DNA from 4 places in the Tannerella forsythia 92A2 genome. Region 1 is predicted to be linked to each of the others. Evidence: riboswitches for the same ligand, from Rfam matches in the RefSeq annotation. Region 1 holds a riboswitch; each other region holds the start of a gene.
The links. Region 1 has a riboswitch for cobalamin ahead of nrdD (anaerobic ribonucleoside-triphosphate reductase). Riboswitches for the same ligand answer to the same signal wherever they lie in the genome.
Positions count from the first base shown of each region.

Region 2: another riboswitch for cobalamin. It lies ahead of BFO_RS06430 (hypothetical protein); the one in region 1 lies ahead of nrdD (anaerobic ribonucleoside-triphosphate reductase).
Region 3: another riboswitch for cobalamin. It lies ahead of BFO_RS00070 (ABC transporter substrate-binding protein); the one in region 1 lies ahead of nrdD (anaerobic ribonucleoside-triphosphate reductase).
Region 4: another riboswitch for cobalamin. It lies ahead of BFO_RS09655 (TonB-dependent receptor); the one in region 1 lies ahead of nrdD (anaerobic ribonucleoside-triphosphate reductase).

Region 1 is NC_016610.1:1,118,434-1,126,601, reverse strand. Features, by position in the region: gene uvrA (excinuclease ABC subunit UvrA) at 1-600, shown strand, start outside; gene BFO_RS04530 (carbohydrate kinase family protein) at 632-1,558, opposite strand; gene BFO_RS04525 (SIS domain-containing protein) at 1,546-2,178, opposite strand; gene BFO_RS04520 (TlpA disulfide reductase family protein) at 2,273-3,433, shown strand; gene greA (transcription elongation factor GreA) at 3,625-4,095, shown strand; gene BFO_RS04510 (HIT family protein) at 4,109-4,510, shown strand; cobalamin riboswitch at 4,658-4,863, shown strand; gene nrdD (anaerobic ribonucleoside-triphosphate reductase) at 4,939-7,074, shown strand; gene nrdG (anaerobic ribonucleoside-triphosphate reductase activating protein) at 7,068-7,526, shown strand; gene BFO_RS04495 (DUF4434 domain-containing protein) at 8,054-8,168, shown strand, end outside.
Region 2 is NC_016610.1:1,579,339-1,587,506, forward strand. Features, by position in the region: gene BFO_RS06405 (IS1595-like element ISTfo1 family transposase) at 1-405, shown strand, start outside; gene BFO_RS06410 (Spi family protease inhibitor) at 534-1,070, shown strand; gene BFO_RS14935 (C10 family peptidase) at 1,067-1,945, shown strand; gene BFO_RS06420 (hypothetical protein) at 1,954-2,547, shown strand; gene BFO_RS06425 (hypothetical protein) at 3,124-3,384, shown strand; cobalamin riboswitch at 3,742-3,952, shown strand; gene BFO_RS06430 (hypothetical protein) at 4,042-5,709, shown strand; gene BFO_RS06435 (hypothetical protein) at 5,728-6,093, shown strand; gene BFO_RS06440 (DUF4372 domain-containing protein) at 6,199-6,597, shown strand; gene BFO_RS06445 (IS4 family transposase) at 6,569-7,318, shown strand.
Region 3 is NC_016610.1:17,178-25,345, forward strand. Features, by position in the region: gene BFO_RS00060 (M13 family metallopeptidase) at 1-402, opposite strand, end outside; gene BFO_RS00065 (DUF3256 family protein) at 660-1,295, opposite strand; cobalamin riboswitch at 1,382-1,576, shown strand; gene BFO_RS00070 (ABC transporter substrate-binding protein) at 1,618-2,763, shown strand; gene BFO_RS00075 (iron ABC transporter permease) at 2,760-3,797, shown strand; gene BFO_RS00080 (ABC transporter ATP-binding protein) at 3,794-4,807, shown strand; gene BFO_RS00085 (carboxypeptidase-like regulatory domain-containing protein) at 4,888-6,144, opposite strand; gene BFO_RS00090 (DUF4870 domain-containing protein) at 6,379-6,825, shown strand; gene BFO_RS00095 (dihydroorotate dehydrogenase electron transfer subunit) at 6,862-7,641, shown strand; gene BFO_RS00100 (dihydroorotate dehydrogenase) at 7,629-8,168, shown strand, end outside.
Region 4 is NC_016610.1:2,376,858-2,385,025, forward strand. Features, by position in the region: gene BFO_RS09650 (hypothetical protein) at 1-1,046, opposite strand, end outside; gene BFO_RS09655 (TonB-dependent receptor) at 1,064-3,424, opposite strand; cobalamin riboswitch at 3,551-3,746, opposite strand; gene BFO_RS09660 (FAD:protein FMN transferase) at 4,101-5,141, shown strand; gene BFO_RS09665 (metallophosphoesterase family protein) at 5,486-6,493, opposite strand; gene BFO_RS09670 (HD family phosphohydrolase) at 6,686-8,168, shown strand, end outside.

The sequences.
Region 1 (8,168 bases):
ATCACGGTCGAGATGCAGTTTATGGCCGATATCATGCTTGAATGCGAGGCCTGCCACGGCAAACGGTTCAATGTCGATACTTTGGAGGTCGAATACCACGGAGCGAATATCTACGATGTGCTTGAGATGACGGTAAGTCAGGCGATTGAATTTTTCGGAGCGCAAAAAGATGCGCAGGCCAAGAAAGTGGTGAAGAAGTTAAAACCTCTGCAAGAGGTAGGGCTCGGATATATCAAGTTGGGACAGACCTCTTCGACTCTTTCGGGAGGCGAGAACCAGCGTGTCAAGCTCGCGTATTACCTGAGTCAGGAAAAGCAGGCGCCTACCATGTTCGTGTTTGACGAACCGACGACGGGGCTTCATTTCCACGATATCAAGACGTTGCTCAAAGCGTTTAACGCCCTGATCGACCGGGGGCACACGGCTGTGATCATCGAGCATCACCCCGACGTCATCAAATGTGCCGATTATATCATCGATTTAGGCCCCGAAGGAGGGAAAGCGGGCGGGCAAGTAGTCTGTGCAGGTACGCCTCACGATATTGCCGCCTGCGAACAGTCATATACAGGGAAATACCTGAAAGAAAAGCTGAAAAAATAATGTCGAGAAAGGCTTGATCAGCAAAAACATTTTAATCAAGCCTCCTCTCCTTCGCAAATTCGGGCGAGACATAATTGGAAAAGCTCCCGCACACATCGGCCGCGAACTCCATACCGCAACGAATGATCTTGCTCCATACCATCTCGCTCAGTCGTGATAAATCGTGATATCCGATGCCGTATTTGATGAGGCCGTAGACGATGCCGGCATTGAAATTATCGCCGGCGCCGATCGTACTGACCGGGGTCAGAGGTTGCACGTCATAATGTATTTTTCCCTTTTCCGTATATAGATTCACGCCGTCCTTTCCGTGTGTCGTAATCAGTCGTTTACAGTAGAATTTTACTTCGTTCCGGTAAATATCGTCCGTGTCCGATTTTCGGTATAAATTCATAAAATCTTCGTCCGATCCTCTGACGATATCCGCAAATTCATAATTGTCCATTACCGTCGGGCGGAGTTGAATCGCTTCATGCGTATGTGCCTTACGGAAGTTCAGATCATAATAGATGATGGCCCGCTGTGCTTTGGCGTATTCGACAATTTCCGTTACCCGCTCACGCATAACAGGATTCAGCGCATAGTAAGAGCCGAAGATCAGAATGTCATCCGGATGAATCATCGGGAGATGGCCGTTCAGACGTTTGGAGGGATGTTGCGTATAAAAGAGATATTCGGCATCTTTGTCCTCGGACAGGAAAGCTAAAGAGACCGGACTCTTCATATCTGGAGAGCAATCCATGAAGTCAGTGGTCATCCCGTTCGACTTCATAAAATCGCAAATCATTTTCCCGACCCGGTCTTCGCCTAATTCGCTCGTGAACGAGACGGGAATCCCGATCCGACTCAATGAGACCATCGAATTAAATGTTGAGCCGCCCGGCACCGCAACATGCGGCCGGTTGTCCTGAAAAATTATATCCAGAATCGTTTCGCCGATACCGATCACCTGCCGCATGACTCCTCCTGTTCCATTCTGCTTTGCCGACGGCTCTTCGACCCCAGATACCCCCCATGATGCCGCTTGGCATAATCGGTATTCGTGAATCCGATACGTTTCATGGTTCCGACAACTAATACATCACCGATCACCGTCATGACGGTGGTTGATGTTGTGGGTGTCAATCCCAGTGCACACACCTCTTTCGGCGCTCCGGTCGGGAGGCATACGGCAGCCTCTTGGGCTAACCGGCTTTCCGGATCGGACGTGATTACAATAAACGGTATATCTTCTACCAGTCCCCGTGTTAGCTGTACCAGCTCCAACAGCTCGCGTGTCTTTCCCGAATTTGAGACCAGCAGCATCACGTCGTTCGGGCAGACAATGCCCAGATCGCCATGCTGTGCTTCGCTGGGATGCAAGAAGAATGCCGGCGTCCCTGTCGAACTGAACGTTGTTGCGATATTCATCGCAATCTGTCCCGCTTTGCCCATACCGCTTGTGATCAGCTTGCCTCCTTGGTCGTGAACATGCTTTACAATCAAATCTACCGCTTCCGTATAGTGTTCTGTTACAGGAATACGGCGAACAGCATCCGCCTCCTGCTCAATAATCGATCGTATCTCTTTTATCATCATAGTTGCAAAAGTAAGCGAATAATTTTTTTCGGCAACTATAAAATAACGTATATTTGCATCCGTTGAATAAAAAATGAATAAAAAATACGCTTGTATGAAAATGAATAAAATATGCTATTGGGTTGTTATATACGGTTTTATGTTTGCTTTGGAAGCTTGTCGAGAAAGCACGCCTGAATTTACGGTCACTGGAATCGTCGCCGGAGCTGACGGACAAACCATGTACATGGAAAATATCGGCTTGTCGGATATCCGGCTGATCGACTCCGTCAAACTCAACTCGTCCGGTAAATTCACATTCAAAACCGAACGGCCTAAATATCCTGATTTTTATCGACTGAGACTGGGTAGACAATGGATTAATTTCGCCATCGACTCTACCGAGACCGTCACCTTTACAGCCGATGCTAAAACGTTCGCCACCTCCTATACGGTGGAAGGATCCGAAAACAGTGCGGCTATCAAAGAGATTACGCTCGCTCAGTTGGATGCTGATCAGGAAATGAGTCGTATACGCAGTGAATATCGCTCCGGCGTCCTTTCCGACACGGCGTATCGGCGGCGAACCCTTGCCATGGCTGAAGCTTATAAACAGGTGGCGCGCAAATATATTTATGCCAGACCCATGTCTACCGCGGCATACTATGCCTTGTTCCAACAAGTCGACGGTCTGCTGTTTTTCGATCCTTACGATAAGGCAGACTCTCGCTCGTTCGGCGCTGTGGCGACCAGCTATAATCATCTCTATCCCGAAAGTCCGCGTGCCAAACATCTTTATAACCTGGCATTGCAGTCGCTCAAAGTGATTCGTAGCCAGCAGGCCCTCGACTTAAATCAGATAGAAAAGCGGGAAATCGACATGTTGGATATTGAACTGCCCGATCTTCGCGGTATTGGCGTAAAACTCTCGGAGATGGCAAAAGACAAAGTGACGATTCTTAATTTCACGGCTTATGAGACGGAATGGGCACCCTCGCTTAACCTGACGCTGGGTTCACTCTATGAAAAGTATCATAGCCGAGGTTTGGAAATCTATCAGGTTTCCTTAGATGCGGATATTCACCTTTGGAAAAATGTGGCATCCAACATGGCCTGGACATGTGTGCACGACCCCCAATCCGTCTACTCGCAGGCTGCTGCACTCTATAATGTCAAACAACTTCCGGCCGTCTTTTTGCTCAACCGGCGAGGCATTCTGGTTAAACGCGTCGATGATCCGAATGTTCTTGAGAAAGACATCGAAGCCCTCCTGTAAAGAAAAGAAATAGGGTATGATGTTATAAAGCAGTATTTCGGAATTTGGATATATGTAAAATATCTCCTATTTTTGCATCCGAATATAATAAGTGGTAAACAACTGGATTCCGGTCGAAACATTCTTTCTTGACCGGGATTCTTTTTTTATTTTTAAATTAAACGACTTAAACGACGAGGGAGGACATACAAATGGGTGTTACGTATATGACAGAAGAAGGTTACAACAAGATTCTGTCCGAAATCAATTATCTCGAAAGCGTCAAACGTCCTGAGATATCGGCACAGATCGCAGAAGCGCGCGACAAAGGCGACTTGTCCGAGAATGCGGAATACGATGCTGCGAAAGAAGCGCAAGGGATTCTGGAAGGGAAGATTGCACAATTGAAAGGGCTGATCTCCAACGCGCGACTCATTGATGAAGCACAGATCAAGACGGATGTTGTGCAGATTATGAATAAGGTGAAGATCAAGAATCTGCAAAATAAAGCGGTCATGACTTATACGCTCGTGTCTGACTCGGAAGCCAATTTGAAAGAGAACAAAATCGCAGTCAGCACTCCGATCGCACAGGGACTGATGGGGAAAAGAGTAGGCGATATCGCTGAAATCCAAGTTCCTTCAGGCATAATGAAGTTTGAAATCATGGAAATATCCATCTAATCAAAGATCGACTATGGCTACTATTTTCAGTAAAATCGTCAACGGCGAAATCCCATGTCATAAAATTGCGGAGAACCGTGAATTTTTTGCTTTTCTTGATATCCATCCTTTGGTCGAAGGGCATACACTCGTCATTCCCAAAGAAGAAATCGATTATATTTTTGATATCGACGATGACCGGCTGGGACGGATGATGGCCTTTGCCAAAAAGATTGCATGTGCACAGAAACAGGCGATCCCCTGCAAACGCATCGGAATGACGGTCATCGGGCTGGAAGTGCCGCATGCACACATTCATCTGGTGCCTATGCAGAAGGAATCCGACATGCACTTCGGGAAGGAGAAGCTCGAACCGACATCCGAGCAGTTAGCAGAAGTGGCTACACGAATCCGCTCGAAGCTGAACGGAGCATAACACCTCTTCCCAAAATTTCCTTGCGCCCGCCTGCGAGGCGCGAGGAAAATCTTAAAATCGTTAAAGACTGCATCAATACATTGATCGCAGATTTGTTGAAAACTTTTCCGGCATTTTTCGTAAAGAAGCTATTGGCAATTTCCTACCTTTGTACACGTAAACGGTTTCCGCGTTGCCCGACGCAACAAGGAATGAAAATGGGAATCCGGTGCAAGTCCGGAACTATCCCCGTAGCTGTAAGTTCCGCCATATGTGGACGGCGCTATCTATGGCCACTGCTCCCGTCAGCGACGGAGCGGGAAGGCGCGACGTCCGGAACAAGTCAGAAGACCTGCCGTGATACACGAAATAAGAATTTGTAAGTTCTCGGGTGGAAGAATATACAAAGAAGAGCAGATTTTGCATACACTATCATAATACAGGAACAGATGGATACATTTATCACGAAACGTGATGGAAAAAAAGAACTTTTTTCTATCGACAAGATCAAGAATGCTGTGACCAAGGCCTTCCTCTCGGTCGGCTGTTTCCCGTCGGATGAAGACTTGACATCCATCCTCGGACATGTACAGATCAAAGACGGCATGTCGGTTGAAGAGATTCAAAATCAGGTCGAAACGGCGCTTATGTGTGAACGCTACTACAAAGTAGCCAAATCGTATATCCTTTATCGACAGAAGCATCTTGAAGACCGCGAAGTGCGTGACAAGTTGGCTTTCCTGATGAACTACTGCGATGCGAAGAACGCCGCCACGGGAAGCAAGTTCGACGCCAACGCCAATGTAGAGCACAAGAACATCGCCACGCTGATCGGGGAACTGCCCAAACAGAACTTCATCCGTCTGAATCGCCGCCTGCTGACCGACCGCCTCAAGGAGATGTACGGCAAAGAACTGTCCGATAAATACCTCTCGTTGCTCAACCGTCATTTCATCTACAAGAACGACGAAACGAGTCTTGCCAACTACTGCGCGAGCATCACGATGTACCCGTGGCTGATCGGCGGTACAAAATCGATCGACGGAAATTCAACGGCGCCAAGCAACCTGAAATCGTTCTGCGGAGGCTTCGTGAATATGGTTTTCATCGTTTCAAGCATGCTCTCCGGAGCGTGTGCCACACCCGAGTTCCTGATGTATATGAACTATTTCATCCAAAAGGAATATGGCGAAGATTATTACCTGCACCCCGACCGCGATGCCGATTTGTCGCTCAAACGGCGTAGCATCGACAAAGTGATCACCGATTGCTTCGAACAGGTTGTCTATTCGATCAATCAACCGACAGGAGCGCGTAACTTTCAGGCGGTCTTCTGGAACGTGGCTTACTACGACCGTTACTATTTCGAGAGCCTCTTCGGTGAGTTCGTCTTTCCCGATGGAAGTCGACCGCATTGGGAATCGCTCAGCTGGTTACAGAAACGCTTCATGAAATGGTTCAATAAAGAACGTACCAAGACCGTGTTGACCTTCCCGGTTGAAACGATGGCGTTACTTACCGAAGACGGCGATGTAAAAGACAAGGAATACGGTGATTTCACGGCTGAGATGTATGCCGAAGGACATTCGTTCTTTACGTATATCAGCGACAATGCCGATTCGCTTTCGAGCTGCTGCCGGCTGCGTAACGAGATACAGGACAACGGGTTCAGCTATACGCTCGGAGCGGGAGGCGTTTCGACCGGCTCCAAAAGCGTGTTGACCATAAACCTCAACCGTTGTATCCAGTATGCTCGCCAACGAAGCATCCCTTACATGATGTACCTCGAAGACATCGTCGACCTGGTACACAAGGTGCAGCTTGGCTACAACGAGAACCTCAAGATGTTACACTCCAAAGGTATGCTGCCTCTCTTCGATGCCGGCTACATCAATATGAACCGGCAATACCTGACCATCGGCGTGAACGGACTCGTCGAAGCGGCCGAATACCTTGGCATCGAGATCAGCGACAATCCGCAATACACGGCTTTTGTGCAGGAAGTACTCGGGCTTATCGAACGTTACAATAAGAAGTACCGTACGAACGAAGTGATGTTCAACTGCGAGATGATCCCAGCCGAGAATGTAGGTGTCAAGCATGCTAAGTGGGACAAAGAAGACGGCTTCATCGTTCCGCGCGACTGTTATAACAGCTATTTCTATATTGTCGAAGACGAGTCGCTGAACCTGATCGATAAATTTCGTCTGCACGGACGTAAATATATCGAGCACCTGACCGGTGGCTCGGCACTCCATGCCAATCTGGACGAACATCTCTCACAAACGCAATATCGCCAGCTCCTGCGTGTTGCCGCAGCCGAAGGATGTAATTATTTCACGTTTAACATTCCGAACACGCTATGCAAAGAATGCGGCCATATCGACAAGCGTTATCTTAAGGCTTGCCCGGTATGTCATAGCCGGCAGGTGGATTATCTGACACGTGTCATCGGTTATATGAAACGTGTGAGCAACTTCTCACTTGCACGGCAGAAAGAAGCGGCGAAGCGATATTACGAAAAGGCCCATGTGGCGAAACCGTCGACGGAAAAGAAGGCGGTTGTCCATGAGATGTCATGTTGAAATACGTCAGCTACGATATCGTTTTTCGTGAAATACCCGATGAGACGACGCTCGCCCTGAATCTTTCCAACTGCCCGAACGGCTGTCCGGGTTGCCATAGTCTGTGGCTTCAGGAAGATCGGGGTGAACCGCTGACGGAAGAAGTATTGGCCGGGCTGCTCGGCTGCTACGGAAACGCAGTGACCTGCCTGTGCTTTATGGGAGGGGATGCAGATCCGTACGAAGTAGTACGGCTGGCCGCATTTGTGAAACAAACAGCAACAATCAAAGTCGGATGGTATTCGGGACGACCCGCACTGCCGTCCGACTTTCCCGTTCACCACTTTCAATACATTAAGTTAGGCCCATACATTGAGCGCTTGGGGCCTCTTTCTTCACCTACGACCAATCAAAAACTTTATCGAATTACCGACGACGGAGAAATGATTCCTATGGCATATCCGTCACTGTAGAGCTCACCAAGACACTTCTCTTAACCGCTTACCATAAATATAATTCAGGCTTACAGCCCTCTATCGAGGGGCTTGCTTTTTCCACAACACTTCGCATTGGGCTGAATGATCTCGCCCCCTATTTATTAATGGTTAATTGTCATGCAGGGTACATGTTATAGAGACGCAATGAATTGCGTCTCTACGGTGCGTACCATATTTTTTTAACTCAATAAAAATTTCATTCGCGTTCATTTGCATTCGTAATTGTTCATTAGCGGCAGCCAACAAATCAACATGTCAACGAATCAACAATTCACCGCCTCTGCGGGGTTTATAAGGGCTGAAAACCTGACATAATATAAATTGTAAATGGCTACTCTCAACTATTTTGCTACTTTAATTCCATTGTGTCATGTACGTTCAAAAGAATGAAGATCATTCTTAATAAAGTAGTTTATTTTTCGTCCTAAAAACAGGAATCCTGTTTATTATTTCGGCCGGAGTTAATAAAAAGATATTTATATTTGCGGTAAAAATGAAAAACAATGAAGGTAAATAATCGCAGAGAATTTTTAAAACAGGCCGCAGTAGCGGGTGTTTCGGCGATGACTGTTCCGGCTTTGTCGGGATGTACGAAACAGTCGCAAAGTGAATCATCCC
Region 2 (8,168 bases), 460 kb from region 1:
CAAAAACCACGAAGAGTCGGCTATTTGAAAATGAAAGTAATCGATGACTTGAAAAAAGAGACCATTAATGCAGCGGTTCAGCAGTTAGCTTCCGGAGCTAATCAAATCGACACGGATCATTCTACCTCTTATGTGGAATTGAAAGACTTTGTACCTAGACACAACTCTCAGGTGATTCCCAAAGAGAAGGTGGGGGAAGCCTTGCCTTGGGTTCATATCGCCATCAGCAATGCCAAGAGACAGTTGATAAATACGTTCCATGACATCAAGCCCGAATTCTTACAAAATTATCTCGATGAATTCTGTTATAAGTTTAATCGAAGATACTGGGGAGAAGCCCTCTTTGGAAGATTGCTCGTAGCTTGCGTAACCTATAAAAATGAGTTTAGGTATAAATACGGATAATCATAAAAATAATACATGTATAATTGGCATGACCAATGGACTTTGCCAATAAAATAAAACAGTATTTTTTCAAATAAAATTTAACCGGTATAAAATGAACAAATTAGGAATATAAAATAATAGGTAAAATGAAATCAGTTAAATTATTTGTAGCCTCAATATTCGCGGCTATTTTTGTAATGAGTTGCAATGATGAAATTGCAGAATTGTCAGAGTCCAACAGGATAGAGGATAAACGCGCGAACACTAATTATAGAGTTTCCATTGATGAGGCAAAAGAAACTCTTTCTCAATTTATGGAAATGATGAATGGGGTAGATTTACGGGTGTCCGGAGGTAATTCTTCTATATCGCACGATTATAGCATAAGAAATGTTGAAGTGATAAGTTCGAATAATCACCAGGTTTATACTCGTGCAGGTAATACATCCAAAGGCATCGACACGCTGATGTATATTGTAAATTTTGAAGATAATAAAGGCTTCGCACTTGTTGCTGCAGATAAACGTACGGATCCTATCTATGCGATTATCGATGAAGGAAACTTTTCGATGGACAGCATAGATAAAGTTGATAACCCCGGATTTATGCTATGTGTAGAACGCTCTCTAAAAAAGCTGCTTATGATATCAAAAACTATTCCGTTACAAATAACGGCAAGATGATAAGCACATCTACTCCCGGTTGGGGAGGGGGAAATCCCGGACGAAAAGTCTATCCTCTGCTTTCTGTAAAATGGGACCAAAGTTCACCGTACAATAATTGCAGTCCTTATGTGGACGGTATCCAGACTTCGAATGGTCGTGGCCATACGGGGTGTGTAATAACGGCAACCGCTCAAATCATCTCTTATTTCAGATGTGTGGGGCAGATTACATACAATACAAATCAAGGAAATGATTTAAACTCGAATCATGGCACGGCAACTTTGAATTGGGACCGGATCATTGCCGATAGTAAATCTATTGCAAATGATAAAAGATATGGCACATTGGATAAAGATTTACACCATGAATCATCGTATGAGGTTGCCCGATTAATGCGCTATCTGGGAGTTGCACTTAAAGCGGACTATTCTAATAAAGGAACGGGAGCAAAGAGTGAAAAAGCAATCGACTGGTTAAATGATTGGGGAGGACTTTCCGCATCCGGATTAAGCGATTATAATGGAGAAGAGGCCGTTAAAGCGCTTGACGCCAAAAAATTAGTATATGTGAGAGCCAATGCTACTAAATCACACACTTGGATTTTTTTTAATAAATATTCAGATGGTCATGCCTGGGTAATAGACGGGTATATAGAAAATATGACAAACGGCAATTTGGACCGACGTTTGGTACATTGCAATTTCGGGTGGGGCGGTCAGTGCGACGGTTATTATATCGACGGAATATTTGACACCGGAGAAGGCACTTTTACTTGGGAACTCGAGGATGAAAACGATCCGCGCAACCCTTATACGCGTCCGGATAAGGATAAAAAAACAAGAGATAAATTGTTTTTCAGATACAAAGTAAAAATGTCGGTTATAGGTAGATGAAACGGAATATGAAAAAATTATTTAGAAATATATTAAGTGCAGGCATTCTTATAGTGCTTTGCTGCAATTGTTCTGACTCGGGGGTAGTACAGGCCGTTTCCCACAATGCTCGTATAAAAGTACTGTATTGCGATAAATCCGGCCATCTATTGAATCTTGGCAAAGGTAAAAATACGATTGAATTGATTTCCGTAAAAAAAGATGGCAGTCATATCGATGATTATGTTCCCGAATCATTGGGCTATGGAGACGAGATGATGATAAACTTGAAAGTCAATACGTATTGGGGTACTTATGAATCGGAATTACACAAGTATACCGTGAAGTGGAAGTCGAATGTTTCCACGGACGCGGACAGTCTGAATGTAACTATCCAAGGGCCTTTTCTTATCCATTATAAAAAAGATGTTTTATATAACGGTAAAAAAATATCTTTATGGGATAATGCGGATTACGGATTAAAAATGGATTTCTACGATAGGTTCCGTGAGGTTAAAGATAATATTTATCGTTATAAAGGCGGTATGGATACCATAGCTCTTTTGGATCAACAAGTATTGACTCTGATCATTCCGATTGATACGATGTCGATCGTGAACTAAAAAAGGCATAATCAACCTTAAAAGGCAGTCAGGGAGAGTATCCTTGGCTGCCCTTTGCAGTAACAGCATCAACATACTCACACAAACACAATATTTTCTGTAAGCTATTGATTATATTGTGATTTAACAGACTTCTCCCTTCTTCTTTTCTACTCCGAAAAAGACATAGGTTGTGAATCTATATTAGTGGAAACGAAAAGTGAATCGTGAAAAGCGAAGCCTTTCGGGCGTTGATTTGTTGAATTGTTGGCTGAATGCTGACGGCTAAGATCAATTACGAATGACGATATCCGAACGCAAACGGCGCAAATAAATGCAGGACTAAATAATATTAAAGGAACTTCTCTCGGTAATAAAAGGCTCAAGAGTCCAGCCATTAAAAAGAACGATTCTTCAATCTGAGTCTTCCCTACAGACATATCCCCAAATATTCAGGTGCAACAACCATTGACCTCTGCAACAAGCCCTTCAAGAAGCCACATAAACATGGCATCAGAAACTTCCTTTATCAACATAAATCATAATAAATTATAAAGCCTATTGGGGTGATTTATTAAAGACGCACCCGGCGAAAACATGCCTAAAATCGAAGTGGATAAAAACGAAGTAACCGTTGCAGGAGATTATGCATCTACCACACTCTTCAAGATTAGCACCTCCGCCGGTATTTCTCGATTAAGACTACGCTTTGAAGACGTAGACACTGTGCTTTACAATAAATTGAAGCCTCCTTTCAATCTGTATGACGACTCAATGGAAGGCGATTGGTACGTTGTCGGGACAGCGGGTCATGAATTGGCCGTCGTGCTGCAAAAGAACGATACGGGGAAAGAGTGAACGCTTTGGATCAGTCTGGATCGGGTAGCTTATCTCCCGGCAATCGTGACAATTCATCAACAAGCACAATGAGAGCCGGTGTAGTCAAGAATAGCCATTAAACTTACGGTAAAATCCGAACGCTGAAAAACTGATGGCTGTGAAAGCTCCAACGCAAACCCGGTAGAAAACAGCGGCACATTGGCCGGAGGGCTGAAAACATCGGATGAAGCGCAGGCGATTTCAAGTCTTGCGAACCCTGTATAACAACACTCTGAACTTTCTTTCAGACAGAAGAACAATATGGAATCGATCTAAAAGAGAGGGTCGGATGTCGTTTTTTTTCATTTATTCTTGTTCGATCGGAAAATACTGATTTCCTTTGCCCCCGTCACAGGTGATTCATCATGCGCTCATGGATGATGGATTGAAAAGGGAATCCGGTGCGAGTCCGGAACTGTACCCTCAGCTGTAATTTCAGTAGAATGGTTCTGCATTCTTTTTGATCACTGTATGCCGCATCAATGGCAACGGGAAGATCGCAAAACCTTGAAAAAGTCAGAAGACCTGCCTGGGCGACTTTTTTTTATTCTTGGGGAATAGGGAATGAAAAAGACTGCAACATATTTGAATCGAATAGATGTATTATTATTTTTTAAAATTAATAATTAAACCAGTATGAAAAAATGTTTTTTTTGTGTAGGAAGAATGGTAGGAGTTTTTCTACTTTTATTGAATTCTTGTTCTGATAATGCCCTTTTAGAGGATGGCATCAATGCCTCCGAAAGAGAAAAAGCAGAAAGAGTAATGTTGAGAAATGCAAATGAAGATGAGACGGAAAAATATCTCGTGCAATTTGCAGAAGTGCTTTCAAAGGCTGTCTATGAAAGAGAAGATGTACGCGCATTTTTGAAAAAAGAGTCCCTAAAGCAATTTGACAAAAACTATGATGTCTTATACGAGCTTGTAAAAGAAGAAACCATCAACGGAAAATCCTTCCGAGATATCCTTGTTTCCTATTCTTCGGATAAGATAATCAGAGAAATTGAAACCAATGTATCTTTATTAAATATTTTGGTTCCCAAAATTGCTCTGTTTAAAGTAGAACCAGAGAATTTGAACACTGAAGACAATGAAATTCCAGTAGCAATATCTAGAGATTCCGAGACATCGCTTTATTTAAATGGTAAAAAAGAATTAAGCCTCCAAAAAGGGGAAGTGCCAAGCTTTCATGTATTTGTGGTAAATGAAAATAGTCGAGTTGTAGCTGTAAATGAAGAGAGTGAAATGCTTGCTTCAACCGGAAGCACAAAAGCAAAAAGGGTTAGAAGTATGAATACCGGAACAAATCGCAAGTCTATTATTTTCAAATCTCCAAACTTTGATGGAGGGAATAATTCGGAAGCAGTGGATACAAGATCGGCTTGGGTAGGAAGTGATATAGTTGGAGAGAAAGAGTTGGAAGCTTTTGAGTATTTTTATACTAATGATGGAAGTGTTAATCAAAAAGCACTTCAACGTGACTATATTTATTATGGAATAACACCTCAAAAAACATCAGGAAGTCTAAATCGATCTATATCAGAATACATTTCTTTTTTAGAAATAAATCCCAAAACCTACTTTAAAATATCAGATCAGCGAGATTCACCATCTCCTAATAAAGACCCCTATATTAAAGAAGATGAAATCGTTAATATGAAACGTGAACTTTCCGAGGCGGAATTAGTAGATAAAATGTGGACAAAAGGTGCATATGAATTTCGATTTGAAATAGTAACATCGACAAATCAACATCCTTATATCGTATATATACCGTTGAGACCAGATGAAATATGGGACTTTCATATTGACTATGAGTATATACACCATACTTTCTTTAGACATTCTAAACATATATATAAAATAGATCCTAATAAATTTACTGCCAAAAGAGTGAATTTGACACCCAATAGAATATCATTTGGCAAATGGCACCTTGCAGAAGAATCGATTTACCGATATGTAACAATTTTAGAAGAAGATGAAAGTATAGAAAATACATATGAAAATGAATATGAGACCACTCGTGTACAAATGGACAAATTTAAAGGAGACGTAAAAGTAGGTTTAGGTCTTGGAAAAATTAATATAAATGGGGGTGTAGAGACTGAAAAAACAGAAACAAACAGTATCAGAGAGAAGAAGAAAGTAATTGTTAGAAGAAAAGAGGCGTCTGATCACTTAGGAAGTGTTCGCATCTATTTTTATGATCCTATTATTGAAAATGTTCTTTGGAAAGGGGTATTTCATGAGGTTTATACATACAATACAGGTATCGTTACATTTGGCATTTCTGTACGATAAGATAAATCATATTCAATTATGAAATCACAAAAATCACAACTTCTTTTTACTTTATTCACAGTTATGATATACAGTATGGTATTATGTAGTTGTGAGAAAGAAAACGGATATGCAAAAAAGGAGAAGAAAGAAAACCAAGTGACTATGAAAGTCTTTTGTAATACTTCCGGTGTACCTGTAAGAATATATGGGTACAAGTCTGGTGGTCTAATCATTAAAGATCAATGGGAAGGTGAATTTGTTACAAAAGACTGGGAAGTACAGTTAGTTGCTTACTGTAATGATAAAACAGCATTGGTAACATTAGAAATTTATGTAAATGGAAAGTTAAAAAGCAGAGGAGAGGGAAATAGCTATGTGGCTATTGGCGCCAAATTAAAATAACCTTTTTCATTACTGACCGACAAAAGTTTAGAATAAAAATAAGGGGCTCCACCGAAGCATTGCCCCCAAAGCTGTAAATTTGTATTGCAACGCAAATTCTCAACTATGGGCAAAGATAATACAAAGAAATTAGTTGGTCAGCCGATTTTCAAACAAATCGTAAAAATACTTCCGCGTGAGCAGTTTGACATCTTGGTACGACAATGCGGCAGCGACCGTTATTATAAGGCATTCTTTTCGTGGGATCAACTTATCGTGATGTTGTTCGGGATATTTTCCCGCTGCGATTCTATGGGCGAAGTCTGCGACGGTATGCGGGCGCTGGAAGGCAAGCTGAATTACCTGAACATGGATTGTGCACCGGCGAAGAGTACGGCGGGTGACGCCTTGCGCGAGAGGAGAGCTTTTCAGGTTGTATTACTTTGCTTTGATAGCCTATTTCTGTCCGCTTTTGTCGGTCAGCCGGAAAAAGGACGTGGGTTTCGAGGAGTTTTACGCCTTTGACTCCACTACGGTGACCTTGTTTTCGGACATCATGAAAGGTGTGGGGCGCAACCCCAAGGACGACGGGAAGAAGAAAGGCGGGCTGAAAGTCCACATGCTGACCGACGTACACGCCGACACGGCCGTTTTCGCCACCATCAGCGAGGCGAAAATGCACGACAAGAAGTTTCTGTCCCACCTGAATCCGTCGAAAGGCAGCATGCCGGTCTTCGACAAGGCGTACAATTTCTATTGTCTGTTTTCCGACCGGACAAAAGAGGGGGTCAACTTTGTCTGCCGGTTGAAAGACAATGCCAAATCTCAATTACAGGAAGTCTTGTTCGAGAAGGAACTCAAAAAAGAAGAATCCGGTGTTTACAAAATAGAACATATCCACCTGGATTATAAACGGGGAAAGAAAAAAGAGACTCTTTGTCTGCGTTTGGTTTATTACAAGGACGAAAAAGGCAGGAAATACAAGTTTATCACCAACAACTGGGAGATAGCGCCCGAAGAAGTCGCTTTGATTTACAAATACAGGTGGACTATAGAGCTGACATTCAAAAAACTGAAACAAAACTTTCAACTGCACTTCTTCTACTCGGAAACGGAAAACGGGATAAAGACGCAGGTCTGGTGCACGCTGATTGCCCATTTGCTGTTAAACGTGGTGCGAGTCTTGTCCGGGGAGCAAAAAGGCGTTTTCAACCATCGCGGCATTGGTGCGGATACACTTGATTAGTCACTTGGATTTAATTTGGGTGGTGACAGAAGGACGTAAAGCCTACTCCAAACGTACTAAAAGTAAAAATAAAAACCCTTCGAATGTTCAATTATCTTTATTTTAGAAGGAGGCAGCTTTTGAAAAACAGAAAAAGAAATGATAAATGCATGTATATTAACTAATTACAGATAAAAGCCGATGGATTTTGATTTTAGTCGGTTAATAGTGAATCTTTTTCTCTTAAAGACTAAGTAATGTTATACATTCCTTCATTCTTTCTTTTATGGAAAGGATGGCGGAATTTTCTATACAAACTAAAAATGGAATCATTGAGTAAATGAGCTATAGCGAAGAAAATAATCTTTTTTGCTTTCTCTTTTTTCTGGCCACTTAAATATAAAAAACTCTTCTTTTTATCTGATAAATCGATGTGGGAGCCAGTTTACAGTATTGACAACAAGTTCACAAGTCGATATGGAGATGAAAAACATGACTTGGCAGACGTATGAGGAGGCGTGGCACAAGGTGATAACGACATAGAATTCGAATAATTTCCTTGTGTCGGTCAGCAATCATGTACGGCTTAGATTTTCGCAAAAAGACCGTATGTAGCGCCCTCCGACGGAGGCAAAAAGCCGGCAGAGCCGCATATTACCAGACACGGCGGATGAACTGCAAAGAACAGTCCGGAGCAACGATAGCACCGGCCGACACTATCCTCAACGAGCAACTTCCGTTCCGTTACGCTCGCTTACAATAACTTGTTTATTAGCATATCTTCATCCTCTTTCAGACAGAAAACAAATATGGAATCTGTCTAAAAGAGCGTATCGGATGTCATTTTTTTTCATTTATTCTTGTTCGATCG
Region 3 (8,168 bases), 1.1 Mb from region 1:
GAGGGTTGCAATCTTATCAAGCCACGGTTTCAACGGCGATGTTCCGTCGGCATTGAGCTTGGTACTGTCCATGGCAATATTGTACAAGTCGCCGATCTTTTGTGCCACCGTACCGTGCTCATGTTCTTTTCCTGCAATTTCTTCGATCAGACTTTTCAGTTGCTCGCGGTTGTCTTCACTCAGTTTGTCAAACGAACCGAAACGCGAGTATTCGCCCGTGAGGGGATGATTTTTGATCCACCCGCCACAAGCATATTGATAAAAATCAGTCCCCGGATTGGCGGTTGTGTCCAGGTTTTCGATACGGATACCGACATCGTCTGTCAAGGTAGCCATCTTCGGATTTGAATTACAAGCCATCATCAATGAAATTAATGCTACTGATAAATACTTCTTTTTCATGTTAAATTCATGTTAAATGTTTTCTTCGGGCAAAGGTATACAATTCTATAATCAACGGAACGTATATCGTTCTTTTTTTTGAGTGGCCTTTCCATATTCGATGACTCGGACAGGACAATGATGGATACATACCAGACATTGTGTGCAATTTCTGCCCCAGTGCGGCTTTTTATCGACCAGTGCAATATTCGCGGTAAGACACTGTGAAACACAAAGGGAGAAGCCTTATCATCCACGTCGAATCTGGAAAAAATCACCTACTCAAAGCGTCCCTTTGCCCACGTAAATACTTTCGGTTCCGTTTTGAAAAATTGCTTCGCTTTATCACGCATAGCAGTGTCAAGATAGTACAAGGTCGTATACTCGGCAGTCAACGTCTGCGCATCTTCGTTTAACCGGTAAACAAATAAATCCATATCAAGTGCCGCCATCACATCAAGAAAAGCAACATCGGTCGTATCAACATCCGGCAGAAGAAAGTCATCGACCGAGACAGGGCTATACAAGCCATCGTCAGGAAGCGGCTTCCAGTCTGTCGTAAAGAAATGAATACGACTATCGGATACGGGAGCCGAGACGGTGGTAACCATACAAATAATCCAGGTATGGTTGACTAATGGAAGGCGTCTCAGTTCAACAGTGCTTCGCCCGCTCGTCTGTATTTTCAGATAGTCGGGGGTAAGTTTCATCAATTGCGATGCGCCCTGCATCATGTTCTGCAGCTTGGCTTCTTTTCCTGCCCGGTACAGATTCACCAGATCCTTCCGCCACGCATCTTCCAACCCGATCGTATATTCATCCGGCATCTTCACAAACAGCTCGGCCATATCCTGCGCTCCGACACCTACTATTGTGCATGCTGCCAACAGCATACTTATTATCAATTGTTTCATCTTCCTTCTTTTTAACGAATGGAGGTTCAAAGGTAGGCATTTTTGCAAAAGAAGACAATTTTTTTTGTCATTGCTTTTGTTTGCACTACCTTTGCTTCTGCAAAGGTTTTTCGGTTCGTCATGCACGAAGTGAAATGAAAAGGGAATCCCGTGAGAATCGGGAACTATCCCCGTAGCTGTAAGTTCTATTTATGGAGCACAACCTCCGCCACTGGTGCAAAATCCGAGAAGGCGTGCTTTACGGAACAAGTCAGAAGACCTGCCTTTTGCATACAGAACGGACCACTTTCGGGTGAAAGAGCAACAATGGATAATAATAGAAATGAAAAAAAAATGGATTGTCTGTATCATGCTGATGTTATGGGCATCATGTCAGCAGACAGGCAAACGACAGACAGAGAAGAGTACGGGAGATGCTACTGATAAAGAGCGAACGGAACAGATGCGCACTCGTTATGCACAAGGCTTCCGTATCACCTCTTCCGGTAAAATATGGCTTGTGGATATTCAAGACCCGCAAAAGGAAGAAGGCGCCTCATACCACTATGCTCTCGTCCCGAAAGCGGAAAAGGGACTACCGATTCCGGACAATTACGAGCCCATACCCATTCCTATAAGCAAAGTTGTTTGTATGACTTCGTTGCAACTATCGAATTTCATCAAGCTCGGCAGGCAGTACCTTGTGACGGGTATCACAAGCACACGCCATCTCTTCGACTCGAAGATGAACGAGCAGCTGAAAACAGGTCAAACACGCAAAATAGGAATCGAAGGGAATTTCGACACGGAGATCATCATCGGGATGGATCCGGAAATTATTCTGATCTCACCGTTTAAACGCGGAGGATATGAAGCCTTGAAAGAAACTGGCGTACCCCTGATTCCTCATCTGGGCTACAAAGAGCTGACCCCGCTCGGACAGGCCGAATGGATCAGATTGATCGGATTGCTTACCGGTTGTGAAGAAGAAGCGAACCAATGTTTCGACGAAATTGAACGAAAATACAATGAACTGAAGGCGCTGACAGCCCATGTTGAAAAGCGTCCCATGGTGTTCAGTGGCGAGATGCGGGGAGGTAATTGGTATGCTGTAGGCGGAAAAAGTTTTCTGGCACAGCAATTTCGCGATGCCGGGGCTGATTACTTTCTGAAAGACGACACGCATTCCGGAGGACTTACACTCGATTTCGAGGCCGTCTACAGTCAGGCTGAAGGTGCTCAATATTGGCGCATCGTGAACAGTTTTGACGGAGCATTTTCCTACGACGCTTTGCGTAAAGAAGACAACCGATACGCCGATTTCAACGCCTTCCGTAACAAAGGGGTTATTTACTGCAACTTACGCAAACAACCGTTTTACGAAAGCGCCCCTTCGCAACCGGAAGTCATACTGGCCGACCTGATCAGGGTCTTCCATCCCGATCTGCTGCCCGATTACGAACCGGTATATTACCAATTACTGAAATGAAGCGATACACGGTTCTCGTACTTATCTTCATCTCGGTATCGATCGTATTCTTTTTCTTCCTCAACCTCGTACTGGGTTCCGTGCACATCCCCCTACGTTCGGTTTGGAACATTGTTTGCGGATCGGCGGAAGAACCCGTCGTATGGCAAAATATTGTCTGGAAGTCACGGGTACCTCAGTCAATTACGGCATTAGTAGCGGGAGCAGGACTATCCGTAAGCGGCCTGCAGATGCAAACCGTCTTTCGCAACCCGTTGGCAGGTCCTTCGGTGCTGGGTATCAGTTCAGGGGCAAGCCTCGGGGTAGCTTCGGTGATCCTGCTTTCGGGCAGTATCGGCGGCGTAGCATTGAGCAAATTAGGATACATCGGAGAGATTGCCTTGACCATCGCAGCTACGGCAGGCGCACTCTCGGTAATGACGCTGATCGTATTTGTCTCGCAAAAAGTCAAAGGAAGTGTGACTTTGCTGATTATCGGAGTGATGATCGGTTACGTTGCGAATGCGATTATCGGCGTATTCAAATACTTCAGTGTAGAAGAAGACATCCGCGCATACGTTATCTGGGGGCTGGGCAGTTTCGCACGTGTGTCGGGCAACCAGATGACGCTCTTCATCTACATTATGATCATATTGCTGCCACTGTCATTTCTGCTGATCAAAACCCTCAACCTGTTGCTTCTCGGCGATGGCTATGCCAAGAATCTGGGTTTGAATATCAAGCGGGCACGGTTGTATGTCATCTCCTGTTCGGGAATCCTTACAGCCATTGTAACAGCTTATTGCGGCCCTGTGATTTTTCTCGGGCTCGCTGTCCCCCATCTGTGCCGAGGTTTACTGCGTACCTCCGATCATCGCGTATTGATGCCCGCAGCCATACTTACCGGTTCATCACTGGCTCTGCTGTGCAACCTGATCGCACGCATGCCCGGCTTTGAAGGTGCATTGCCGGTCAACTCCATCACGGCGCTTATCGGTGCCCCGATCGTCGTGTATGTTCTTTTCAGCAAACGTAAAAACGAAATGAGCGAATGAAACAGACGACCATCAACATTCGGGATTTGAGTATCGGATACCCCGATAAACACGGCACGAAACTCGTGGCCTCCCATATTCAGGCCCAAATCAACAGTGGCGAACTGACCTGTCTTTTGGGCACGAACGGCGTCGGAAAATCGACCCTGCTCCGGACCCTCTCCGCTTTTCAGGCACCGATTGATGGGGAAATTGAAATCCTCGGCCGTCCGCTTTCGCAATATGACGACAAAAGGTTAGCGACGTTGATTGGTGTCGTACTGACAGAGAAGTGCGACATCCGCAACATGACCTCCGAGGAGTTGATCGGCCTCGGACGAAGTCCGTACACCGGTTTTTGGGGTACGCTGAAGAAGAAAGACAAGGAGGCGGTACAAGAAGCTATCGAGTTGGTGAATATCAGAGCACTTGCCCAACGCATGGTGCATACGCTGAGCGACGGAGAACGCCAAAAGGTGATGATCGCAAAAGCGCTGGCACAGGAAACACCTGTAATCTTCCTCGACGAACCGACGGCCTTCCTCGATTTTCCAAGTAAGGTTGAGATCATGCAGTTGCTGCATAATTTGACGCAAACGATTGACAAGACCGTTTTCATGTCGACCCATGACTTGGAGCTGGCTTTGCAGATTGCTGATAAAATATGGCTGATGGATAAAGTCAACGGTATCGTTACCGGTACACCCGAAGATCTTTCGCTCGAAGGCAAATTAAGCAGTTTCTTTTCGCGCAAAGGCATTACGTACGATACGGAGACAGGCTTCTTCCGTATCGACAATGTATTCCGTGCACAAATTCGCATCGAAGGACATGGAAATCGATACGCTATGGTACGCAAAGCTTTGCAGCGTAACGGTATTCTTGCACACCGTCATATAGATAGCGACACCTATATCAGGACGGACGGCGAATCATCCCGCGGATTCGTCATCCATCATCCCAACGGAAAAACGACGGAAGTACAAACGATTGAAGCGCTATTGGACGTGATCCACTTGATTGTTCGATAAGCAGACAACGTAAAAAAACAGAGAATCTTAATCGGAACAGATTTTTTTGCTTTTCTTCCTCAAATACAACAGTAATCAAGTCATTTGTATTGTTTCTTCAACTTGTTAACGGCATTCTCTAGTGACTCGGTCGGTTCGATAATATTATATCCTCTCCAGAAATCCTCATCATAGAAGTTGCCCACTTTATCTGATAAAGAATGGCCGGATTTGAAGGATTCTTTGTAGGAGATTCGGGAAAAATCATCCTCTTTTCGATCGGTAACGACCATCTCGGAAAAAACCGTATAAGACGTCGAAAAAAGGCGACGCTTCCAGTCGCATTTAAAACGCACTTCATTACGCACATAATTCAGATAGCTACGTCCGTCATGCTGTTTGTAGGCGATGAGGAAGGTCATTTGCTCCGGCTTAAAACGCAGGCCGAAAGGCTTCTTGCGCAGCATGGCCCGAGTCGCTTTGGAACGGTCGTCCATGCTAAGGTTAAACTCTGCACGGGTGATTGCCATCGTTTCCTTATCGATATACAAAGAACCGAAATAAAGGGCATAAGGCAATAACAAACGCGGCTGAAAGTTCACTTGATGGTGAGGCCTGTTGTCTATCATAACCGGCTCTCCGAAACGAAACGAATAATTTTCCATCTCTGCCTTGTCCAGCAACAACTCCTTATTTTTTATCAGGTCAATATAAAGTGACATATTCGGCCCCCCCTCCAATTTAACAACCAACGTATCGCCCGCTCTCTGGCTAAGCAGCTTCCGCCCCTTGAAGACCTGCACTCTATCATACTCGAAACCAAACGCATAAGGAGTTTTAAATATCTGAACGACCGCTTCCGAAATATTGATATACCGTTTTCTTTTCTGAATCACTTCACGATAAAAGCCGGTCAGTAAATTCTCTTTTACCGGATAGTTCATTGCAATCTTATCTATTGCCTCCTCCACGATTCTGCGCGCATCGCCGCCCATCACCGTAACTTCAGCTAAAACGTTCGTATTCGGTATCAGGAAAATTTCAGCCTTCTCAACATCCTTCTTCGTCAGAGGATACAACATGTTAGCATATCCGATATGTGAAAATTCCAGATTTTTCGTCTGCAACGAATCTTTCACCTTAATCGAAAAATAACCATCGGCATTAGTGACTGTTCCGATATTCGTTTGTGGAATCGACACGTTGACCGACACCAGTTTTTTATTCGTCTGCTTATCCTTAACCACTCCATTTACTGTGATATAATTATTCTTGAATTCCTGGGCAAACAAAGAAACTCCGCCTGCGACAAAGAAAGCGCTCCATAAAATAAATCGAATGAAAGCATTTGTTTTCATAATTCCCATGTTGAATGATGCTCCTAAGATAGGAAAAATCCGGCAAACAGACCATAAGCAAAAATGTTAATTCTATTTAACCATCGACTAAAACGAAAAATCTCCGACAAAAGAGAAGAATCGAACACGCCGAAGTCTGCCGTATTCTGCGGAAATGCTTATCTTTGTCCGTTCAAAAAAACAAACCAAAGAATATCAAAAAATAAATATAAGACACATCGAAAAACGATACGAATGGATATATACGAAAAACTGGAACAGTTGAAGAAATTATTGGACGAAGGAGCGATTACACACGAAGAATATGAACGTGAGAAAGCAAAACTTCTCTTTCCGCCCGTTTCTTCGCCGGGACAACCTGCATGGGATTTGGGAATAGACGAACAGGCATTTGTAGGGCTAATGCATGCCTCGCAGTTTCTGTCGAGTTTCATCGTGCCATTGATCATTTGGTTACTGTATAAAGATAAAAGTGCAAAAGTAAACGAGGCGGGCAAGGAAATTCTCAATTTCGAAATCAGCTATACATTATATATTATTGTGCTATGTATAACGATCGTAGGCATTTTCATCGTCCCGGTCGTGGCCCTTGCTGCCTTTGTGATGATCATTATCGCTATCGTCAAGGTGCTGAATGGTGAAGCATGGAAATATCCGCTGACCATCCGGTTCCTGAAATAAACAGCCCGCCTGCACCTGTGAAGTAGAATGGAGAGGATGAAGAAATACTTGTTAGATATGACGGTGACATCGAACCAGCCGTTACACCATGATTATTGTTTGTTGAAATTGACGGCCGAGCAAACATTGCCCGAAATGATTCCGGGACAATTTGTGGATGTACGTGTTGACAACTCACCATCGACGTTTCTGCGCCGTCCGATTTCGGTCAACTATGTCGACCGGACACAAAACGAACTGTGGCTGCTGATACGTCTGGTCGGTGAAGGTACACGGCGCATGGCACAGTATAAAGCAGGCGAAACAGTGAATGTACTGTTGCCTTTGGGGAACGGTTTTTCGATTCCGCAGAAACCGTCATCCCCCGAACTGCTGTTAGTCGGCGGGGGAGTTGGGACAGCACCGATGCTCTATCTGGGTGAGTCGTTGAAGAAAGTGGGTTTTACTCCGGTGTTCCTCCTTGGCGCCCGTTCGGAAAGCGACATCCTGCAATGTGACGACTTCGAAAAATACGGATTGGTGTACGTTACGACCGAAGACGGGTCGATGGGAGAAAAAGGATGGGTAACACAACATTCCATTCTGAAAAAGAAAACGTTCGGACAGATTTATACTTGTGGGCCCAAACCCATGATGATGGCTGTGGCAAAGTATGCAAAGACCGTCGGAACTCCCTGTGAAGTATCGCTCGAAAACAGGATGGCATGCGGTTTCGGCGTATGTCTCTGTTGCGTCGAACACACGACCGAAGGTAACGTATGTGCTTGTACCGAAGGCCCGGTATTTAACCTTAATCGATTGACATGGCAGATTTGACAACGACTATAGGAAGTTTGACCTTGAAAAATCCGGTGATGACTGCTTCGGGCACGTTCGGTTACGGAATGGAATACGCTGATATGATCGATATTGCGCGGATCGGTGGGGTGATTGTGAAAGGAACGACGTTAGAACTGCGTGAAGGAAATCCATATCCGCGTATGGCTGAGACACCGTCGGGGATGCTCAATGCCGTCGGGTTGCAAAACAAGGGAGCCGATTATTTTGTGCGTGAGATTTATCCGCATCTCAGCGAGATCGATACGAACATGATTGTCAATGTCAGCGGCTCATCCATTGAAACATATGTCGAATGTGCCGAAAAGATGGCGGCACTGGAGCGGATTCCTGCCATCGAACTGAATATCTCGTGCCCCAATGTGAAGCAGGGAGGCATGTCGTTCGGAGTTTGTGCATCGTCGGCTGCCGAAGTGGTGCGTGCCGTGCGCAAGGTTTACCCCAAGACACTGATTGTGAAACTCTCACCGAACGTGACCGATATTACCGAGATCGCCCGTGCAGCG
Region 4 (8,168 bases), 1.3 Mb from region 1:
GTCTTCAAGTCGAGGACGGCGTAGTAGCAGTTATAGTCTTCTCCCCAGCCTTTCGCTTTCGTATGTTCCGGATCCTGAATGTAGAGCAACGCTTTTTCATTACCCAGATAATCGACCGTTACGATTTTGCCTTTCGGATAATTATACCCTTTGTAGCTCTTGTCGAAGTCGGTCTCACCTTTCTTAATACGTAACAATGCTCCATATTGTTGGGTGTTGCTCGTTGCCCCTTTCAGTACGCTGTTGCAGGCCAAGTAGTAGTCGCCTTCGGGCGTAAAGAAACTCTTGCTCTGCAAAAGTTCGCCATAAGCCGTTCCGGCCATAAACTCGGCACGGTCTTCCATCACGGTCTTCTCTACCGACATATCGGCCGGGTTAATAAAAGCCATGTAAAAACGTACCTTATCGTTATTATCCAGATACGAATACAGGATTTTCCCGTCGCTCTTTCTGAAGCCGGCAATACCCGATGTGCTGAATTTACCCGGTTTACCGGCTTTGCCCGGCAATTTCGGCAACTTCAGTTCGCCTTCGGCAATGATCTTCATCTGGTCCGTATTCACCTTGATCCAGATCACTTTATCGGCCTTTCCGTTAGCAGCCATCAACACCAGCGTATGGTCATCGATCCACGCATGCGTATATTTGCGGCCTTTCAACGTATTCTTCTGAAACGGAAACTCTGCAATAGTTTGCACGTCCTTTCCCGTAATCCGGTACTTTCCAAAACGGTTTTCCCCTTTCGGCACCTGATAGTAATAAGCTCCTTTGATAATGGCTTCCTGATACAGTTTAGCCGTTACGTCGGCTCCGGTATTCACAAAATGAATCTGCTCCTTTGTGTCGAGCGATTTCGTGTTTTGCACCAATAAAGTTCCGGCAGACCCCATACCGGCATTCTTGCCGATCGATACCCAAACATCGAAATGCGAATCAAACAGCGGATCGATGATCTTCGGATCGGGTTTGTCATCCTCACACGCCGTAAAAGCTACGCCGGCCAATGCGGCCAGCAGCATCCATACATAAAATCGAATAGTTTTCATTGTCCTTGTTAATATAATTAGTTAATAAATATTCTGAATTTGCAAAAGAACGACCGGCCGGGCTTCTGCAGCTTAAAATTATCGTAAGCCAAACGATCGAACAGGTTGTTACAGGTAACAGACACATTGTATTTGTCGTTATCGAACGATAGCGAAAGCGATACGTTGTGCTGATATTGCGAAGGAATACGCGACTTGCTCGCAAGGCTGCCGTATCCTTCCCACGTCAGGAAAAACCAATGCACATACTCGAAGTTATAACCTGCACGCAGAATACTCTTTTTCAGCAGAAAATCGCGCTTCTTCACGTTCACCTCCACGTTACCGAACAGCCACGGCCGATTCGGCACACGGTTTTTGTATGTAATCATCTCCTTGCCGTCGGGGTAATAGCGCGTCATGCTGCGGGCGTCTTCATAACTGCCGTTGGCAATCACCTGCAACCAATCGTCGTACGTATATCTTATTTCGCCCTCAATGCCTTTAATGGCTACGCTGGCCACATTGCCGTACTGGCTCAGCCCTTCGGCCTCGGAGATCACGGCGCGGATATAGTCTTTCACATCGCGGAAAAAGCCGTTCACTTCGTAAAACAGCTGATGACCGGGCGCGGGGTTCAGCGTACCGAACAGTCCGAGGTTGTAATTGTCGCTGCTTTCGGGCTTCAGCTGCAGGTTGGCATAGACGGTCGTACCGTTGCCGAGCAACTCGCGTGCCAGCGGCAGACGCATGCTGTGTTCGTACGAAGCCTTGAGCGACAGCCCTTCGCCGAAACCATAGCGCATAGCCAGTCCGTAGCCGGTATAGTTTTTCGTCGAAGCGCCCTGCTTCTCGCGCGAGCCGGTAATCCACGGCAAATCCTGCTGGGTGACATTCAAATAATTCGTATAATTCTTCACAAATAACGAGTTCTGCCAACGATCGTTCACGAGACGCTGATTATACGAAAGCCCCAGAATATGCTTCGTAAAGATATCGTTCGACGGATCAAAGTCGGTATCGATCTCGTCGTATCGTTCATTGCCCGTGCGGTTCATCAAATAGTTTAGGTTAAGACCGTGACGCGCGTCAATGCGGTAATCGAACCCGGTGCGCACGGTCGTCAGCGGCCGTTTGTTATGCCGGCGTGTACGGTCGCGCCCCGTAATCTCGTTGCGCGACGATTCGATGTAAGCGCCGTCCCAGTTGTATTTGCGGAATGCCGTGTCGGTCGTCAGCGCATGGTCCCACGTATGCGACAGGGAAAGGTTGGCTTTGAGGCCGGGCAGCAGAAAATCATTCTTCATATACCGCGCCGAGATGTTCCATGCTTCGGATTCGCGCTCGGCCTTACCGTACACGATGCTTTGAATCGAACCGGTCTGCAGCTGCTTGTGTACGGACGAGAACGATCCCGAAAGGAAAAATTCATCAGCCCACCGGCGATGCGTAACACCGGCTTCAAGCTGTGTCAGTACCGAGAAATAATCGTCATGGAAACGCTTGCGGTCGAACGGTCGGAACCGTCGCTCGGCCTCGTCCCACAGCTCGACGCCTTTCATCAGATAATCGTTCTTTGAATAATTAATTCCGGCTACGGGACGGATCACGATGCCGCTCTTCGGCATCACATACTGCCCGAACATATCGGCTTTATGTGTATGAAACGACCCGATGCCGTACGACACGTCAAGGTAGTTCTTCCGTTCCTTTCGGGTGATGACGTTAATGGCGCCTCCCAAGGCATCGCCTCCCAAATGCGAAGGCACTACTCCCTTGTAGATCTCTACCCGGTCGATGATATTGACCGGCAAGTTGGCCAGCGATATGCCGCGCCCTTTCGCGCTCATCGGCACTCCGTCGATAAAGTAACGCACGGAATTGCCCGAAAGGCCATTGACCGACAGTTCGAAATCGGAACCTACCCCACCTTCTTCACGCACTTTGACGCCCATGGTGCGGTTGACGATCGTATTCAGACTGTGGATCGTATTGGTAAGCGGCCTCATATCAAGGGCATTGGCGGCATATGCTCCCTCTCTGACCTGTTGGGACTGCGTCTTGCCGTAAACCTCGACAGCTTTTAAAACAACCGTGTTTTCTTCGAGCATAAAATCCTGCTTCGTGTTTTTTCGGATGTTCAGTTCCTTTCTCTCGGTTTTATATCCGACCGAAGATACGGCAACGATATGCTTCCCGGCCGACAACTCCAAGGTATAATGTCCCTTGTCGTCGGTAAATGCCCCCAGCGATGTATGTTCAATCGCAACGGTTGCCATCGATACGGGATGTCCTGTCGCATCGGTGACGGCTCCGGACAACACATACTTATTCTGCGCCACCGCTTCCGTACCGAACAGACATAAACATAATGCAAACGACAGGATCAACTTCATCATAAAACTGATAAACAATAACCTAAACATACCTGCAAAGCAGCATGGCTACTTGCAGGCTTCTCACCCTATGGTCGAAACTAAAAAATCATTCGATTCCAATCACGCTGTTCTTGCCCCCGAGAACATGTTCGTCTTTTATGCTTGGCAGGTTTCCTGACTACACCCCGAAAAGCGACCTTCCCGTCAATGACGACAGTGGTGTAAGTTTGCTTTTCCTCTTCACGGGTTCCACAGTAGCGGGCACTGTTCCGGACTCCGACCGGATTCCCTTTTATGCGAACGGCAGAATGACCGACGTATCACCAAAACAGCTGCAAAATTAAGCATTTATTTCGATATTTCCGCTATAAATTCTTTTTTTACGGCTTTAAACGGCACTGTTATTGTTAATCTACATTACTTTATTCCAATCAATCCTGATTGCGTAAAACCTTGTCTGTATTTTGTGGCGTGATGCTTTTTTAGCAAATCCTATGTAATTGTTTGAAAATAAACAAATCATCCGATAATATAAAATCGTTAAAATTTTTACAAGCAGATGATTTTCAATAATTTTATAGTTTGTAAAGTTTACAGCGGATGGCCTTGTAGAATCCTTGAAATTTTATTGTTGAAGAAAATGAAAATTGTAACGTATCTTTGCGCGAAAATTAATGCAGAAAATACAATGAATCCGATGATGAAATTTCCTTCAGAGAAAACAAACAAACAATGCGTTTTTTTTCGATCTGCTCTCTTTTTTTTGACCATCCTGTCGGTTATATCGTGCCGCTCTTCTCCACCTCAATATTACGAAGAGAGCGGAACGGTTTTTCATACGCTCTATCAGATTAAATACGAATCGTCCGTGTTGTTGACCGAAAAAATCGACGCGGAGTTTCAGGCCTTTAATCTCTCTCTGAACCCTTTTAATCCCCACTCGATATTGGCCAAAGTAAATCGAAACGAAGAGGTGGAGATTGACGATCGGTTCATAACCGTTTTTAACAAGGCCATGGAAGTATCTGTGCACTCCGATGGAGCTTTCGATGCAACAGCTGCTCCGTTGATCAATCTGTGGGGCTTTGGATTTGAACAAAAAGACAGTGTATCGCAACCCGTTATCGATAGCTTGTTAACGTTTGTCGGCTACCGAAAAATACGTCTCGAAAGCCGGCGTGTGATCAAGGAAGACCCGCGTATCCAGCTTAATTTCTCCGCCCTTGCCAAAGGGTATGCCTGCGACGTGATTGCTGCACTGCTTGAACGTGAGGGAGTAGAAAATTATATGGTCGATATCGGTGGCGAAGTTACCTCCAAAGGATTGAATCCCAAAGGAGAATGCTGGCGTATCGGTATCAGTAAGCCTGAAGACGATACGACAGGGATTAAAAATGACATCGGCCAGGTGGTAGCGCTTTGCGGTAAGAGAGGGATGGCTACGTCAGGCAATTACCGTAATTTTTATATCAAAGGAGGCAAGAAATACGCCCATACGATTGATCCCCGCACCGGCTATCCTTCGGAGCAAACGATCCTGAGTGCATCGATCATTGCGCCTGACTGCATGACGGCAGATGCATATGCCACGGCGTTTATGGCGATGGGCGTAGAAGCAGCTCTCCGCATGGCCGAAACACTTCGGGATATCGAATATTATGTGATTTATTCGGACGAGGCAGGACAAAACCGGATCCAATATTCCGGCGGCATGCATTCGGCTATGGTAAAGCCTTAAAAAGAAAAAATCCCAGACTCACGTCTCGGATTCCTCGCATAAACCATTTATATACCACTAAAAAGACTTTATTATGAAATATTATGTCTGTGGATGCAAAGATAAGCACGAGACAGGTGGTTCTACAAGTTTTCAGGCCGCTATTGGACGAAGAAGCCGTCTTTCTTATCAAACGAATGGGTTTTAGGGTATAAAATGCGAGGGATGGACCCGAGCCTGAAAAAAAGATGGAGAAAGAAAGCTAAAACAACAAACGCCACGTTTCGCTCTTCCCAAACGGAAAAACGAAACGTGGCGGTTGGATAGCCGGTTATCCCGACATGTGGCATATTGGAGTGTTTGTGCTAATTCTTCTGGTCCGTAAAATATTCGGGATATTTCAGGTCGTTAATAATAGTTCCACCCCGCAGACGGATATACGTACGAAAACCTTTGACCCCTTCCGTCAGTTCAATGATGCGGGCTCCATTCGGTTTGAGGTTGTTGTAAACCGTATTTCCACCGCTATAGCGTCCGAAAGCCAGCAGAATGCCATGCCACTGAACGGCGTAATCATTGTCATGATCATGTCCGACAAACACCCCTTCGATATCTTTCATCTCTTTCATCGCCACAAACATGCCCGAATTGAGTTTCGGAGATGAAGCGGCTTCCATACGTGTTCCGCAGAAGTGTGCATGCTCGTCCGAAGAGGCCTGATTAAACTCGGGAAACGGGATATGGAAGAAAGCCAACGAGGGGATGGGAATACCTCCGTTGGCACGTGTAAAAGACTCGCTTTGTGCGCGATACCAAGCAATTTGATCCGCTCTGATATAATCGTATCCCTTCACGTCTTCGAGTTTCGAATAGGCATTCGAGTCGAAGCAATACAGCAGTTCGGCCGTTTTTCCGGTCGTAGCCGAGAGAATCGGCAAGATAAAGTTCGTCACGCCATGGATACCTTCGGTCGTAGCTGTCAAGTTGTAAGGTATGCTTTGAATCACCGTAAACAGTTCTTCACGGGTCATGTCAAACTCGTCATCATGATTGCCATACGTTACGGCAAAAGGAATCTTTCGTTCGGAGACAGGCTTCAACACAGCCCGCATACAAGTTTCGGCCGGCTTGCCATAAATCACGTCGCCGGTGATGATGACGAAGTCCGGATTCTCGGCATCAAGCGTCTCAACGATATTTTCCAATGAACCGGCCGAGCGCGGATCGCCCTCGATATAATGCACATCGGAAAATTGAACGATCTTGAATTTTTTGTCTGCATTGAACTTTAAAGCCGGTTGCTGTGCGGAAAGAAGCATTCCTCCTCCCACATACAACAAACTTGTCCAAAGTGTTTTTTTCCAGTTTTTCATACGCTATGTTATTATTAAATTAAGATGAATAAATTTGTTCATGTCGATAAGAAAGATCGGCGTACAAAGATATGAAAAAATTGCAGAGAAAGAATCTCGACATCTTCCGCCGCTTTCTTTTTTTTGCTGAGATTGATTTTTTGCGTACATTTCGCCCTGAAAACTCATGATTCGTTTGAGCAGAAGATACGTATGAAGTCAAAGAAAGCATTTATACAATCGTTCCTTTTTTTCGCCGTTACGGCTGCGATTATCGCTTATTTTTTTCCGCGTGAAGGGAAATTCCCTTATCAGTTCCATGAAGGTAAGCCGTGGAGGTATGACCTGCTGACAGCACCGAACGACTTTCCAATCTACAAGAGCGATCAGGAAATCAAGGCTGAAAAAGACAGCATCAGGGCGCGTTTCGAACCGTATTTCCGGTTGAAAGAAGATGTATCGAAAACGGTGTTGGAAAACCTGAAAAACGATTACCTCTCACAACATACGATGAGCACTCCGTTATGGCAATACCTCAACCGTCAGATACAACAGCTTTATGAACAAGGTATCGTAGCCACTCCGGAGCTCGAGAAACTGGCTTCGGAAAATCGTACGCGAATAAACGTGCTGAAGAAAAACGTGGCTGTTGGAAGGAATGTCAGTGACTTATATTCGGCCAAAACAGCTTACAAAAAAATTATGAAGAACGCTCCCGAGCCGATGGATAAAGACGAACTGTGGTCGAGCAATTTCGAACAGTATCTGGAGCCCAACCTCACGTATGATGTGAAAACATCGGACAATGTGCTGAACAAGAGGTTGCACGACGTCTCCCTCTCCATCGGGATGGTGCAAGCAGGCGAGCGAATCGTTGACCGGGGGGAGGTGGTGGATGCCAAAACGTACAACATCCTCCGCTCCCTGAAAATCATCCACGAAACAAAATCGGGTGGCAGCCGCCGATATGGCACGATATGGGCAGGTCAGCTCGTGCTCATCTTTGGTATCTTACTCTGTTGTGCATTCTATTTTATCTCATTTCATCCCGAGATTTTCTTTCGGCGCAACAATAACATCTTTATTCAGATATGTATACTGGTGCCTTGTCTGTTGACCGAGATATGCCTCAAATACGACCTGATCAATATTTATATCCTGCCGTTTGCCATCGTCCCGATCGTAGTTCGTACGTTCTTCGACTCGCACACGGCGCTCTTCACGCATCTGATCACGGTACTGCTTTGTTCACTCATCGCCCCGTTTCCACACGAATTTCTGATGCTGCAAACTATTGCAGGTATTGTTTTTATGGTCAGTCTGAAAGAATTGACGCAGCGTTCGCAACTGATCCGGTGCGCTTTTTTCATCTCTCTTGCTTATGTGTTGTGTTACTTGGGGCTTGCGCTCTATCAGGAAGGGGATCTGAACAAAATCAATTGGCAGATGATGCCTTTCTTTGGCATCAGCTTTATTCTGCTGATGTTCTCGTACGTATTGATATACATGCTCGAGAAACTTTTCGGTTTCGTTTCCCCCATCACGCTGGTTGAACTGTCGAACATCAACACGCCGCTGCTCAAGAGACTTTCGGAAACGTGTCCCGGCACATTTCAACACTCCCTGCAAGTCTCTATTCTGGCCTCGGCGGCAGGCGCCAAGATCGGCGCAGATACCCAACTGATACGTACCGGTG